DNA from 3 places in the Azoarcus sp. Soil_N_20 genome. Region 2 is predicted to be linked to each of the others. Evidence: predicted binding sites of a transcription regulator. Region 2 holds the regulator's gene; each other region holds the start of a gene.
The links. Region 2 encodes HrcA, which represses chaperone genes, less so after heat shock. Its sites were predicted from a motif close to TNTTAGCACTCNNNGNCNNNGAGTGCTAANA; they were not measured.
Positions count from the first base shown of each region.

Region 1: the regulator HrcA is predicted to act here: its motif matches at 2,382-2,412, upstream of rpoH (RNA polymerase sigma factor RpoH).
Region 3: the regulator HrcA is predicted to act here: its motif matches at 2,543-2,573, upstream of groES (co-chaperone GroES).

Region 1 is NZ_JBDGKX010000016.1:39,619-43,812, reverse strand. Features, by position in the region: gene AC3A35_RS23360 (enoyl-CoA hydratase/isomerase family protein) at 1-586, shown strand, start outside; gene AC3A35_RS23355 (cobyric acid synthase) at 733-2,205, opposite strand; gene rpoH (RNA polymerase sigma factor RpoH) at 2,438-3,292, shown strand; gene AC3A35_RS23345 (SCO family protein) at 3,388-3,969, opposite strand; gene cyoE (heme o synthase) at 3,992-4,194, opposite strand, start outside.
Region 2 is NZ_JBDGKX010000001.1:639,931-644,124, reverse strand. Features, by position in the region: gene recN (DNA repair protein RecN) at 1-944, opposite strand, end outside; gene AC3A35_RS03020 (NAD kinase) at 1,006-1,890, opposite strand; gene hrcA (heat-inducible transcriptional repressor HrcA) at 2,016-3,047, shown strand; gene hemH (ferrochelatase) at 3,100-4,194, shown strand, end outside.
Region 3 is NZ_JBDGKX010000009.1:185,838-190,031, reverse strand. Features, by position in the region: gene AC3A35_RS18490 (response regulator transcription factor) at 1-122, opposite strand, end outside; gene groL (chaperonin GroEL) at 462-2,114, opposite strand; gene groES (co-chaperone GroES) at 2,168-2,458, opposite strand; gene AC3A35_RS18475 (autotransporter assembly complex protein TamA) at 2,644-4,194, opposite strand, start outside.

The sequences.
Region 1 (4,194 bases), on a different contig from region 2:
CATCGAGGAGTTTCTGAGCGTGCGGGCCACCGTGGACGATGCGGTGCACTACCACGAGGAACTTGTTGCCGCCGCGCTGAACGCCATCCGCGACTGCCCGCTGCCGACCGTAGCCGCCATTCAGGGCGCGTGCATCGGCGGCGGGCTCGAGATCGCCGGCTGCTGCGACATCCGCATCGCCGGCGCATCGGCGCGCTTCGGCGCCCCGATCAACAAGCTCGGTTTCTCGATGTATCCGGGCGAAATGGCCGGGCTGCTGGCATTGGTCGGACCTGCAGTGGTGCTGGAGATACTGCTCGAGGGCCGCATCCTCGATGCACACGAGGCACTCGGCAAGGGCTTGCTGACACGGGTGACCGATGACGAGACCGTCATCGACGAGGCACAGGCATCAGCGGCGCGCATTGCTGCCGGCGCCCCCCTGGTTGCGCGCTGGCACAAGCAATGGGTGCGCCGCCTGATCACGGGAGCGCCGCTGACCGACGCGGAAAGACGCAGCGCCTTCGACTTTCTCGCCACCGACGACTACCGCGAGGGACTGGACGCCTTCCTCACCAAACGCAAGCCACGGTTCGCGGGGCGCTGATCGGCTTCAGCCAGACCAGTGCGGCCGTTCAGCCGGCCGCCGGTGCCCGCGTCCGGCACAGGGCACCCGGATCACCGCCTGCGGCGGACTGAAGCCCGCCCTTCACGGTGGCGTCCGTGCTGGGTGCTTGACTTGGATAACCGAATCTACGCGCGCGCCGCAAGCAACAAGGCATCGATGTCGATGGCCGCCTCGACGGCATCGGCCAGCCGGTCGAGATCGGCCTCGCGGCGCACGGCAAGATCGACCCGCACGATTTCGCCTTCGGCCCCCGCCCATGCGAGCAAGGCCGTCAGCGCATCCGGTGTATCGAACAGGCCGTGCAGATAGCTACCCAGCACCTGGCCATCTGCCGACAGGGCACCATCCGGCCGGTTATCGGCAAACCTGAGTGCCGGGCTGGCGAGCGCCGGCCCGCTCGAGACCCCCATATGAATCTCGTAGCCACGCACCACCGGCGCGTCCGCAAGACATAGCCTGCCTTCGACGTTGAGCAGCTGTTTTTCACGCTCGAGCACCGTTTCCATGTCGAGCACGCCCAGCCCCGCCACGGTATCCGGCTTGCCCTCCACCCCATGCGGGTCGCCGAGCCGCTGCCCCAGCATCTGGAACCCGCCGCAGATCCCGACCACCTTGCCGCCATAGCGGAGGTGGCGCCGGATCGCGGACTCCCAGCCCTGCGCTCGCAACCAGGCGAGATCGGCCTGCACGCTCTTCGAGCCCGGGAGCACGATCAGGTCGGCCGCCGGTATCGCCTCGCCCGGCCCGATCCAGCGGAAATCCACCTGCGGATGCAATCGCAAGGCATCCAGATCGGTGTGGTTGGAAATCCGCGGGTAGACCGGCGCGATCACCCGCAGCACCGGCATCTCGCAGCCGACATCGGCAGCCGTATCCGCGAGCGCATCCTCGGCATCCAGAAACAGGCCGTGCAGATAGGGCACGACCCCGAACACCGGGCGTCCGGTGCGCGCCTCCAGCCAGTCCAGGCCGGATTGCAGCAAGCCAATGTCGCCACGGAAGCGGTTGATCACAAAACCCTTGACCCGAGCCTGCTCCGAGGGCGACAGCAAGTCCAGGGTACCGACCAGATGAGCGAACACGCCGCCGCGGTCGATGTCGGCGACCAGGATCACCGGCACGTCGGCGGCTTCTGCAAAACCCATGTTGGCGATATCGCGGTCGCGCAGGTTGATCTCGGCCGGGCTGCCCGCACCCTCGATCAGCACCCACTCGTAGGCGGCGGTCAGGCGCCGCCACGACTGCATGACCGCGGCCATCGCGGTCGGCTTGTAGTTGTGATAGTCGCGTGCCGACAGGTTGGCCACGGCATGTCCATGGATGATGACCTGGGCACCGATGTCCGACGAGGGCTTGAGCAACACCGGGTTGAAGTCGGTCTGCGGCGCAACCCGGGCCGCCACCGCCTGCAGCGCCTGGGCCCGGCCGATCTCGCCGCCATCGGCGGTCACCGCCGAGTTGAGCGCCATGTTCTGCGGCTTGAACGGCGCCACCCGCAGCCCGCGCCGCACCAGCGCACGCGCCAGACCGGCCACCAGCGTGCTCTTGCCGGCATCGGAGGTGGTGCCCTGTACCATCAGGGCTGAAGCTTGGGTCATCGCACGGATTTCCTTGCTGGATCGGGCCCGGATTATCGCCGATCCGCAGGAAAGCGGCGCTCGCCCTGTAGCAAACGGGAAATCGGCAACGGGCGGCCGCGCGCAGGATACCGGCCGGCGCCACGGTGCGGCAGGGTCCACCCGGGCACATCGAATCCGCCGGGAACTGTTCCACCCCTTAGCACTCTCACGCAGCGAGTGCTAATATCCGGTTCGAGGAGGACTTGAATCCATGTCTCAAGCTTTAACGTTTCCCGTACCGTGCGCCACCGGCAGCATCGACCAGTACATCCAGTCGGTCAATCGGCTGCCCATGCTCACCGAGCAGGAAGAGGTGGATCTGGCCACCCGGCTGCGTGACGACGGTGATGTCGAGGCCGCGCGCGAGTTGGTGATGTCCCATCTGCGCGTGGTGGTTTCCATCGCCCGCGGCTATCTGGGCTACGGCCTGCCGCATGCCGACCTTATACAGGAAGGCAATATCGGCCTGATGAAGGCGGTCAAGCGCTTCGATCCGGCGCGCGGCGTGCGCCTGGTGTCGTTCGCGATCCACTGGATCAAGGCCGAGATCCACGAATATATCGTCAGGAACTGGCGCCTGGTCAAGATCGCAACCACCAAGGCCCAGCGCAAGCTGTTCTTCAACCTGCGCAGCATGAAGCAGGACAGCAACACGCTGAACCCGTCCGAAGTGCGCGCGATCGCGACCCGGCTCGGGGTCAAGCCCGAAGAAGTGGTGGAGATGGAAACCCGTCTCGGCGGTCGAGAAGTGCCGCTCGACGGTGGTAGCGACGACGATGACGACCGTTTCGCCCCGATCGCCTATCTGCCCGACCCGCACGCCGAACCCTCGGAAGTGCTGGAACAGGCGCAGGCCGCACGCCTGCAGGACGAAGGCCTGCGGGACGCGCTCGGAGCGCTCGACGACCGCAGCCGCGCAATCGTGCAGCGGCGCTGGCTGACCGAGGGCGACAGCGCAACGCTGCACGAACTGGCGGCCGAATACGGCGTGTCGGCAGAACGTATCCGCCAGATCGAGGCCAAGGCAATGCAGAAGATGCGTGGCCTGCTCGCCGTGGCCGCCTGAACGATCGGACGCCCCCCGGCACCGGCAGCGGCAACGCTGCCGGTGTTGATTGCGTCAGGGGTTCGCCTGGTGTCGGCCGGAACGTCGGCTGGCGCTCAGTGTCCGGCGAGAAGCTGGCGGATATCCGCCGCGATACTGTCGGCGGTTTCGCCGTGCTTCACATACAGCCGCAACTTGCCGGCAGGATCGAACACATAGGTGCCGGCCGAGTGATCGATGGTGTAGTTCCCGCCTTCGATGTCACCGCTCTTGCGGTAGAACACACGGAACTCCTTCGCGACTTCGGCGGTCGTGTCGAGATCGCCACTGAGGCCGAGAAAACGTGGATCGAACGACGGCACGTACTGCGACAGCAGTGCGGGGGTATCACGCTCCGGATCCACAGTCATGAACAGCACCTGCACCCGCTCCGCGTCCGGGCCGAGTTGGCGCATCACTTCGCTCATCGTAGACAGACTGGTCGGGCATACGTCGGGACACTGGGTGTAGCCGAAGAAGATCGTCACTACCTTGCCGTGAAAATCCGCGAGGGTGCGCCGCTTGCCGGTGTGGTCGTCCACAGCGAGTGTCTTGCCATAGTCGGCGCCGGTGATGTCGGTGGCACGAAACGACGGCGGGGGGTCGGAGCAGGCGGCGGCCAGAAATACGGCCGCCACAAGGAGCAGGGAACGCAGCATCAGGCGGGGAATTTCGTCCAGGTCAGAAACGCAGGTAGTGGTCGGCCAGCAAGGCGGCGAACAGCAATGATAGATACAGGATGGAGAAGCGGAAAGTCCGGCGTGCGAGCGCATCGCTGTAGTCCCGGTACAGCCGCCAGGCGTAGTGGATGAAGCGCGCTCCCAGCACCACTGCCGCGCCGAGATAGATCAGCCCGCTCATCTGGGTGGCGAAGGGCAGCAGGG
Region 2 (4,194 bases):
TGCTTGCGCGCCACATCCATGACCGCCGAAATCCGGCGCTCGATCTCGGCCAGCCGCTGCGGGTCGAGATCGAGCCGTTCGCGATAACGGCGCAGCGCATGCAGTGCCTCGTCGGCCTGAATCGCCGCCGAGGCGACCAGTTCGCGCACGTCGGCAAGCGCGGGGTCGATGCCGGCCATGTCGGCAATTTGTGCATCGAGCCGGCGCAGAATGGCGGTCACCGCGAAGTCGCCGTCGCCGAGCGCATCCAGGCTCTCGTCGGCACCTGTCATCAGCCCGGCGGCATGCCCCAGGCGGCCGTGCTCGGCATTGAGTTCGGACCACTCATCGGCCGTGAACCCGAGTTCCTGCAGCTCCCTCAACTGCCAGCCGAGCAATTCGCGCTCGCGGGCGGAGGCAGCCGAATCGCGCTCGGCGCTGCGTCGCAGGTCGGCAATGCGCTGCCACTCACGCCAGCACTCGGCCACCGCCGTGGCCAGCGCTCCCGCACCGGCATGGGTGTCGAGCAACTGGCGCTGCGCGTCGGCGCGCAGCAACGCGTGATGGGCGTGCTGGCCATGGATGTCGGCGAGCCAGTCGCCGGCCATACGCAACTGCGCAAGCGTGACCGGTGTGCCGTTGATCCACGCCTTGCTGCGACCACCGCCATCCACCACCCGCCGCAGGATGACGTTGCCCTCGTCAACCGGCAGTTCCTGCTCGGCGAGCCAGGCTCCCAGCGCCGACGCCGGCGGCAGATCGAACTCGGCCGCAATATCGGCCTTGTCGCGCCCGACCCGGACGACGCCACTGTCGGCGCGCACGCCGAGCGCCAGTCCGAGCGCATCGAGGAGGATGGACTTGCCGGCACCGGTCTCGCCGGTCAGGGCGCCGAAACCCGCGCCGAAATCGAGTTCCAGACGGTCGACGATCACAAAATCACGGATGGTCAGGCGGCGCAGCATGGTCTCGGATTCAGGTTGGTCGAACTGTCGCGCACCGATGGCAATGCGCGGGAATGGTGCATCAGATGTGTCGCGGCGCCGCGCTCCAGTGCAACTTCTCGCGCAACATGGCGAAGTAGCTGTAGCCCACCGGATGCAGCAGGCGCAAGCTCAGGGGCGAACGCGTGATTCGTATCCGATCCCCGGCCCGTGCATCGAAGCGGGCCTGCCCGTCGAAATGGACGCGGGCATCGTGCGGCGGCAACAATTCGATCTCGATGCGGCACGAGTCGGGCAGCGTGACCGGGCGCGCGGTCAGGGCATGCGGGCACAGCGGCACCAGCGCGATGCCGCCGACGCTCGGGTGCAGGATCGGACCATTGGCCGACAGCGCGTAGGCAGTGGAGCCGGTCGGCGTCGACACGATCATGCCGTCGGAGCGCTGGGTATAGACGAATTCGCCGTCGATCGACAGATCGAATTCGATCATCCGCCCCAACTCGCCCCGGTTCACCACCACATCGTTGAGCGCGAGCGTCCGGTAAATATGCTGGCCGCCACGCAGGACCTCGGCGTCGAGCATCGAGCGCGACTCCTCGCAGTACTTGCCGTCGAGGATCTCGCCCAGACGCAGCAAGACGTCCTTGCGTGCGATGTCGGTCAGAAAGCCGAGCCGGCCGAGGTTCACGCCGGCCAGCGGCACGGCACGGTCAGCGAGCCGCCGCGCGGTATGGAGCATGGTGCCGTCGCCACCGACGACGACCGCGAGATCCGCCTTTTCGGCGATCTCTTCGTAGGTCGCGACCGGAAAACCCTCGGCGTTGCCGATGGAACTCGCCGTACCCTGTTCGATCACAACTTCCAGACCCCGCTCGCGCAGGAAACGGGCGATCAGCAGCACCGACTCGGCCACATCCGGGCTCTGGTATTTTCCGATCAGGGCAATGTTGGAGAAGCTCAAGGTCATGGCTGCGGATTAAACCACATTCGGATTCCGTCATGCGCGCATGGCCGCACTTCGTGCGCCCACGCAGGCCGGCTTGGCAGCAAGGCACGCAGTTCCCTAGAATCGGGCTATATTCGGTTCCAATCATGAAACAACAGCTCGACACCCGCTCCCAAATCCTGCTCAAGACGCTGATCGAACGCTACATCGCGGAGGGTCAGCCGGTGGGCTCGCGCGCGCTGTCGCGTTATTCGGGGCTGGAGCTTTCGCCGGCGACGGTGCGCAACGTGATGAGCGATCTCGAGGAGATGGGCTTCATCGCCAGTCCGCATACCTCCGCCGGGCGCGTGCCCACGCCGCTCGGATACCGCTTTTTCGTCGACGCCCTGCTCACCGTGCAGCCGATGACGAACACCCGGGTGCAGGAACTCAGGGGGCAGTTCCTCCCCGACCAACCCCAACGCCTGATCAATTCCGCCTCGCACCTGCTGTCGGACCTCACCCAGTTCGCCGGCGTGGTGGTTACGCCGCGCAAGGACACCGTTCGCATTCGCCAGATGGAGTTCATCAGCCTGTCGGAGAACCGCATCCTGCTGATCATCGTCACCTCGGCAGGCGATGTACAGAACCGTATTCTGGTCACCCGTCGCAGCTACACGTCGGCGGAACTGAGTTCGGCGGCGAGCTATCTGAACGAACATTTCGCCGGGCTCGCCTTCGAGGAGATCCGCAAGCGTATCCAGGCCGAGCTCAAGCAGTTGCGCAGCGACATGACCGAACTGATGACCGCCACCGTCGAAGCGGGTTCGGAGGCGGCCGAGGAGTCCTCGGCAAACTATGTCATTTCCGGCGAAACCAACCTGCTCGATATCGAGGATCTGTCGTCGAACATGTCGCGATTGCGCGAGTTGTTCAAGCTCTTCGAGCAGCGCACCGGCTTGATGCAACTGCTCGACCTGTCGAACCGGGCACAGGGCGTTCAGATCTTCATCGGCGACGAGTCGGGGCTGGCACAGCTCGACGGCTGCAGCGTGATCACCGCACCCTACGAGGTCGATGGCCGCATCGTCGGCTCGGTGGGCGTGATCGGCCCGACCCGCATGGCTTACGACCGGGTCATTCCGATCGTAGACATCACCGCCCGCCTGCTGTCGGGCGCACTCTCCGCCAACAACTAGTCGGCACCCCGCGGGGATCGCCGCGCGCGACACACTACTCTGAAGGATCAGCATGGCCCGCTACTGGCCCGAATCGCCCTACACGCATGGAACCCCTGAACGCACTGCGGTGCTGCTGGTCAATCTGGGCACTCCGGCGGCCCCCACCGCCGCGGCACTGCGCCCCTACCTGAAGCAGTTCCTGTCCGACCGGCGGGTGGTCGAGATTCCGCGCCTGGTGTGGTGGCCGATCCTCAATGGCATCATCCTCAACACCCGCCCGGGGAAGTCGGCGGCAAAGTACGCCAGCGTGTGGATGGAAGAAGGTTCGCCACTCAAGGTGCATACCGAACGTCAGGCCAAGCTGCTCGACGGCTACCTGAACGCCGAAGCAAGGACCGATATCGACGTCGCATGGGCCATGCGCTACGGCGCACCGTCCATTCCCGATACGCTGAATGCACTGCGTGCGCGCGGCTGCGCCCGCATCCTGGTGGTGCCGCTCTATCCCCAGTTTGCCGGCAGCACGACCGCGAGCGTGATCGACGAAGTCAGCCACAGCCTGCAGCACTGGCGCAACCTTCCCGAGCTCCGCTATGTGCGCAGCTACGCGGACGAGCCCGGTTACATCGCGGCACTCGCCCAGAGTGTGCGTGACCACTGGATGCAGAACGGCGAGCCCGACCGGCTGGTGATGAGCTTTCACGGCATCCCGCGGCGTACGCTCGAGCTCGGCGATCCCTATCATTGCGAGTGTCACAAGACCGCCCGCCTGGTCGCCGAGTCGCTCGACTTCCCGGCCGAACGCATCCTGATCACCTTCCAGTCCCGGTTCGGCAAGGCGGAGTGGCTCAAGCCCTACACCCAGCCCACGCTCGAAGCATTGGCACGGGAAGGAGTCGGGCGGGTCGACGTCATGTGTCCGGGCTTCGTGTCGGACTGCCTCGAAACCCTCGAGGAGATCGCCATCGAATGCAAGGAGGCCTTCCTGACCCATGGCGGCAAGACCTTCCACTACATCCCCTGCCTCAACGAGCGCCACGACTGGATTGCCGCGCTCACGACCCTTACCCGCCGCCACCTGGGCCACTGGCTGGACCGCCCTGCCGACACCGCCGAGGCCTGCGCCGCGGCACGTCAACGTGCCCTGGGCCTGGGAGCGAAGCGT
Region 3 (4,194 bases), on a different contig from region 2:
GCCAGCGCCGCATCCGCGTCCACACCGCTCGCCACATGATCGATCGCATAGCCGCCACGCTTGAGCGCCCTGCAGATCCCGTCGGCGATGACCGGGTCGTCTTCCGCCAGAAGAATGCGCATAGAGTTCCGGATGTAAGTTCAATGTAAGCGGACGCACTTAAATTGTGACCCGCTGTTCTCCTTTTACTCGGTCTTCGGGAACGGGTGCGGTGCATGCCGCAAACGTTCCGGGGAGTATTGTGCGCGACGCGCACATGCTCCCTGCCGTCTTTTCCGCAGACAGCAATTATCCCACGCCTGCGCCGCGGCGCGTAGCCGTTTGCGCGGCGCGCCCGCATGTGCGCATCACCGCTGCCTTTGCGTCTTGTCGGCAGCACGGGCGCGCCCATGCCGGGCACCCCAAAAAAAAGCCCCGCCGAAGCGGGGCCGTTTGCTCGTGACCGTATGGTCAGGCAGGCATTACATGCCCATGCCCATGTCACCCATACCGCCCATGCCACCCATGCCGCCCATGCTGCCGCCGGCCGGCTTGTCTTCGGCCAGTTCGCCGACCATGCAGTCGGTGGTGAGCATCAGGCCGGCCACGGAAGCCGCGTTCTGCAGTGCAGTGCGGGTCACCTTGGTCGGGTCCAGCACGCCCATCTCGACCATGTCGCCATACTCGCCGGTCGCTGCGTTGTAGCCGTAGTTACCCTGGCCTTCGTTGACCTTGTTCACCACCACCGACGGCTCGTCGCCGGCGTTGGCCACGATTTCACGCAGCGGCTGCTCCATCGCGCGCAGCACGATCTTGATGCCGGCGTCCTGGTCGTGGTTGTCACCCTTGAGGGTGCCCAGTGCAGCGCGGGCACGCAACAGCGCCACGCCACCGCCCGGAACGATGCCTTCTTCGACCGCAGCGCGGGTGGCATGCAGCGCATCTTCAACGCGCGCCTTCTTTTCCTTCATCTCGACTTCGGTCGCGGCACCGACCTTGATCACGGCGACGCCGCCGGCCAGCTTGGCGACACGCTCCTGCAGCTTCTCGCGGTCGTAATCGGACGTGGCTTCCTCGATTTGAACACGGATCTGCTTGACCCGTGCTTCGATGCGGGCGTGGTCGCCGGCACCGTCGATGAGGATGGTGTTCTCCTTGCCGATCTCGATGCGCTTGGCCTGACCGAGTTCTTCCAGGGTGGCCTTCTCGAGGGTCAGACCGACTTCCTCGGCGATGACCTGGCCACCGGTGAGGATGGCGATATCTTCGAGCATGGCCTTGCGACGGTCACCAAAGCCCGGCGCCTTCACGGCGCAGGTCTTGAGGATGCCACGGATGTTGTTCACCACCAGGGTGGCGAGCGCTTCGCCATCGACGTCTTCAGCGACGATCAGCAGCGGGCGGCCGGCCTTGGCGACTTGCTCGAGCACCGGCAGCAGGTCGCGGATGTTGGAGATCTTCTTGTCGAACAGCAGCACGAACGGGTTGTCGAGGATGGCAACCTGCTTGTCCGGGTTGTTGATGAAGTAGGGCGACAGGTAGCCGCGGTCGAACTGCATGCCTTCGACGACATCGAGTTCGTTGGCCAGGCTCTTGCCGTCTTCGACGGTGATCACGCCTTCCTTGCCGACCTTGTCCATGGCGCGGGCGATGATCTCGCCGATGTCGGCGTCGGAGTTGGCGGAGATCGAACCGACCTGGGCAATTTCCTTGTTGGTCGAGCACGGCCGGGAAATCTTCTTCAGCTCTTCGACCGTGGCGATGACGGCCTTGTCGATGCCGCGCTTCAGATCCATCGGGTTCATGCCGGCAGCAACGTACTTCATGCCTTCGCGCACGATCGACTGGGCCAGCACGGTCGCGGTGGTGGTGCCGTCGCCGGCGATGTCGGAGGTCTTGGAAGCGACTTCCTTGACCATCTGCGCGCCCATGTTCTCGAACTTGTCCTTCAGTTCGATTTCCTTCGCGACGGAGACACCGTCCTTGGTCACGGTCGGGGCGCCGAACGAGCGCTCGAGCACGACGTTGCGACCCTTGGGGCCGAGGGTGACCTTGACCGCATTTGCCAGGATGTTGATACCGGCGACCATGCGCTCACGTGCGACGTCGCCAAACTTTACTTCTTTAGCAGCCATTGTTCAGAACTCCAGAATTATTTGGAAAAGGGAATCACGGACCCGCGGGAGGCTCAGCCTTCGACCACGCCCATGATGTCTTCTTCACGCATGACGAGCAGCTCGTCGCCATCCACCTTGACGGACTGGCCGGCGTACTTGCCGAACAGCACCTTGTCGCCCGCCTTGACGGCCATCGGACGTACTTTGCCGTCGTCCAGGATCTTGCCGTTGCCGACTGCCAGTACTTCACCCTGATCGGGCTTCTCGCCGGCGGAGTCGGGGATCACGATACCGCTGGCGGTCTTGCGTTCGGCTTCCAGACGCTTGACGATCACGCGATCGTGCAGGGGACGAATCTTCATCGAGGACACTCCTTCTTTCGGTTTCAACTATGACGGGCTGCGCCCGCCGGGAAAAATTCGCAGTGGCCACGGCCGGGACCGGGCTGTTAGCACTCACTGCCAACGAGTGCTAATAATAGGGGCGGGTTTGCGGTATTTCAAGTGCGGTGGAAGAAGAAATGCTGTGCGCCCTGTTCGCGGGCGGCTCAGAATGCCACGGCAACGCCGAAATGCAGACGCAACCGCCGATCGTCGTGGCCCCACGCCAGGTCGACCGCCAACGGCCCCGCCGGACTGCGCCAGCGCGCGCCGACACCGTAACCGGTACGCAGGCGGAATTCGGCGCGCGAGTCGGCGGCATCACCGACGTCGACAAAGAAGGCCGCGCCCCAGTCAGGACGAAACCAGCGCACGTACTCCACACTCCCGGTGGCAAGGTAGCGTCCGCCGACGGTCGCCTCACCTTCGCTGACACCGAGGCTCTGATAGGCGTAGCCGCGAACGGATTGCGCGCCGCCCGCACGAAACAGGAAATCCTGCGGGATGCCATCGCGCGACGGTGCGAGCGTCGCCCCGGCTTCGGCGCGCAGCACCACCACGTCGGTCTGACCGATCGGAAGATAGTGCTGGTAGCGTCCATAGAAGCGGGCGAAATCCTGGGCCGACAAGGCAATGCTCGACCCGCCGCCAACCTGGAATTCGAGCACATAGCCCTGGCGCGGATCGAGCAGGTCGTCCACGGCGCGCCGCACCCAGCCCCAGTTCGCGGTCAGCGTGTTGTGGCTGCTCGACGCCGCTCCGTCGGGACGCAGTGCTTCATGCTGCAGACGCAGGGTGATATTGGTTTCGATATCGCCGCGGATGGTGCTCCGCCCTACTCCGACCGCCTGACTCGAAATCTTCAAGCCTTCGAGATCGCTGTGATCGATCAGGGCACCGACGCTGTCGCGCCGCTGCGCCCGATCCGGCGGGAAAAACAGATCTGCGTACATTGCCTGACGCCGCTGCTCCAGGCGCAGGCCGGACGAGAACTCCCACGCTCGATCGAAAAGATTGACGTGGCGATACCCCGCCTCGACGCGATAGCCGGTGTTGCTCGACAAGCCGGCACCGAAGCCGACGCGCTGCGACTGTGCCTCGCTGACCTGAACCCGGACCGGCACGGCCCCTGCAAGCGCCGGATCGCGCTCGATGTCGACCACCACGGAGGCAAACTGGGGCGCGGACTGGAGCGCCCCCTGAAAGGCCAACAGGGCCTCGCGATCGTAAATGTCGCCTTCGTCGATCGTGCTGTAACGGGCGACCAGATCCTCGGGTAGCCTGCGCATGCCGCTCACCTGCAGTGAACCGAGCCTGAAGGTGGGCCCGCTGTCGATGGTGGCCGACAAGCGGACGGTGGCGGCCTCGGGATCGACTTCGGCTCGCGTGGCAGTCAATCGGGCCGCGGCATAGCGGCGGGCGCTGACCGCATCGAGCAGGCGCTGCTTGGCTCGATCCCAGTCGGCCTGTCGAAAAGGCTGACCGGATGGCAAAGACCAGTCGCGGCGCAGCGCATCACGCCGCTCGGCCTGGGCCGCATCGTCGCCGAGTTCGCCCTCGAAGCCGAGACTGACGTCGACGATCCGGGCCCGCGGACCTGGCTCCACGATCAAGCGCCAGCTGCGCTCGTCGCTGCGATCGAGCCGGATCTCGGGACTGAAATGGCCTTCGGTCGCAAGCAGCTCGGTCACCTCGCGCCGTGTTCGACGAACCAGCGC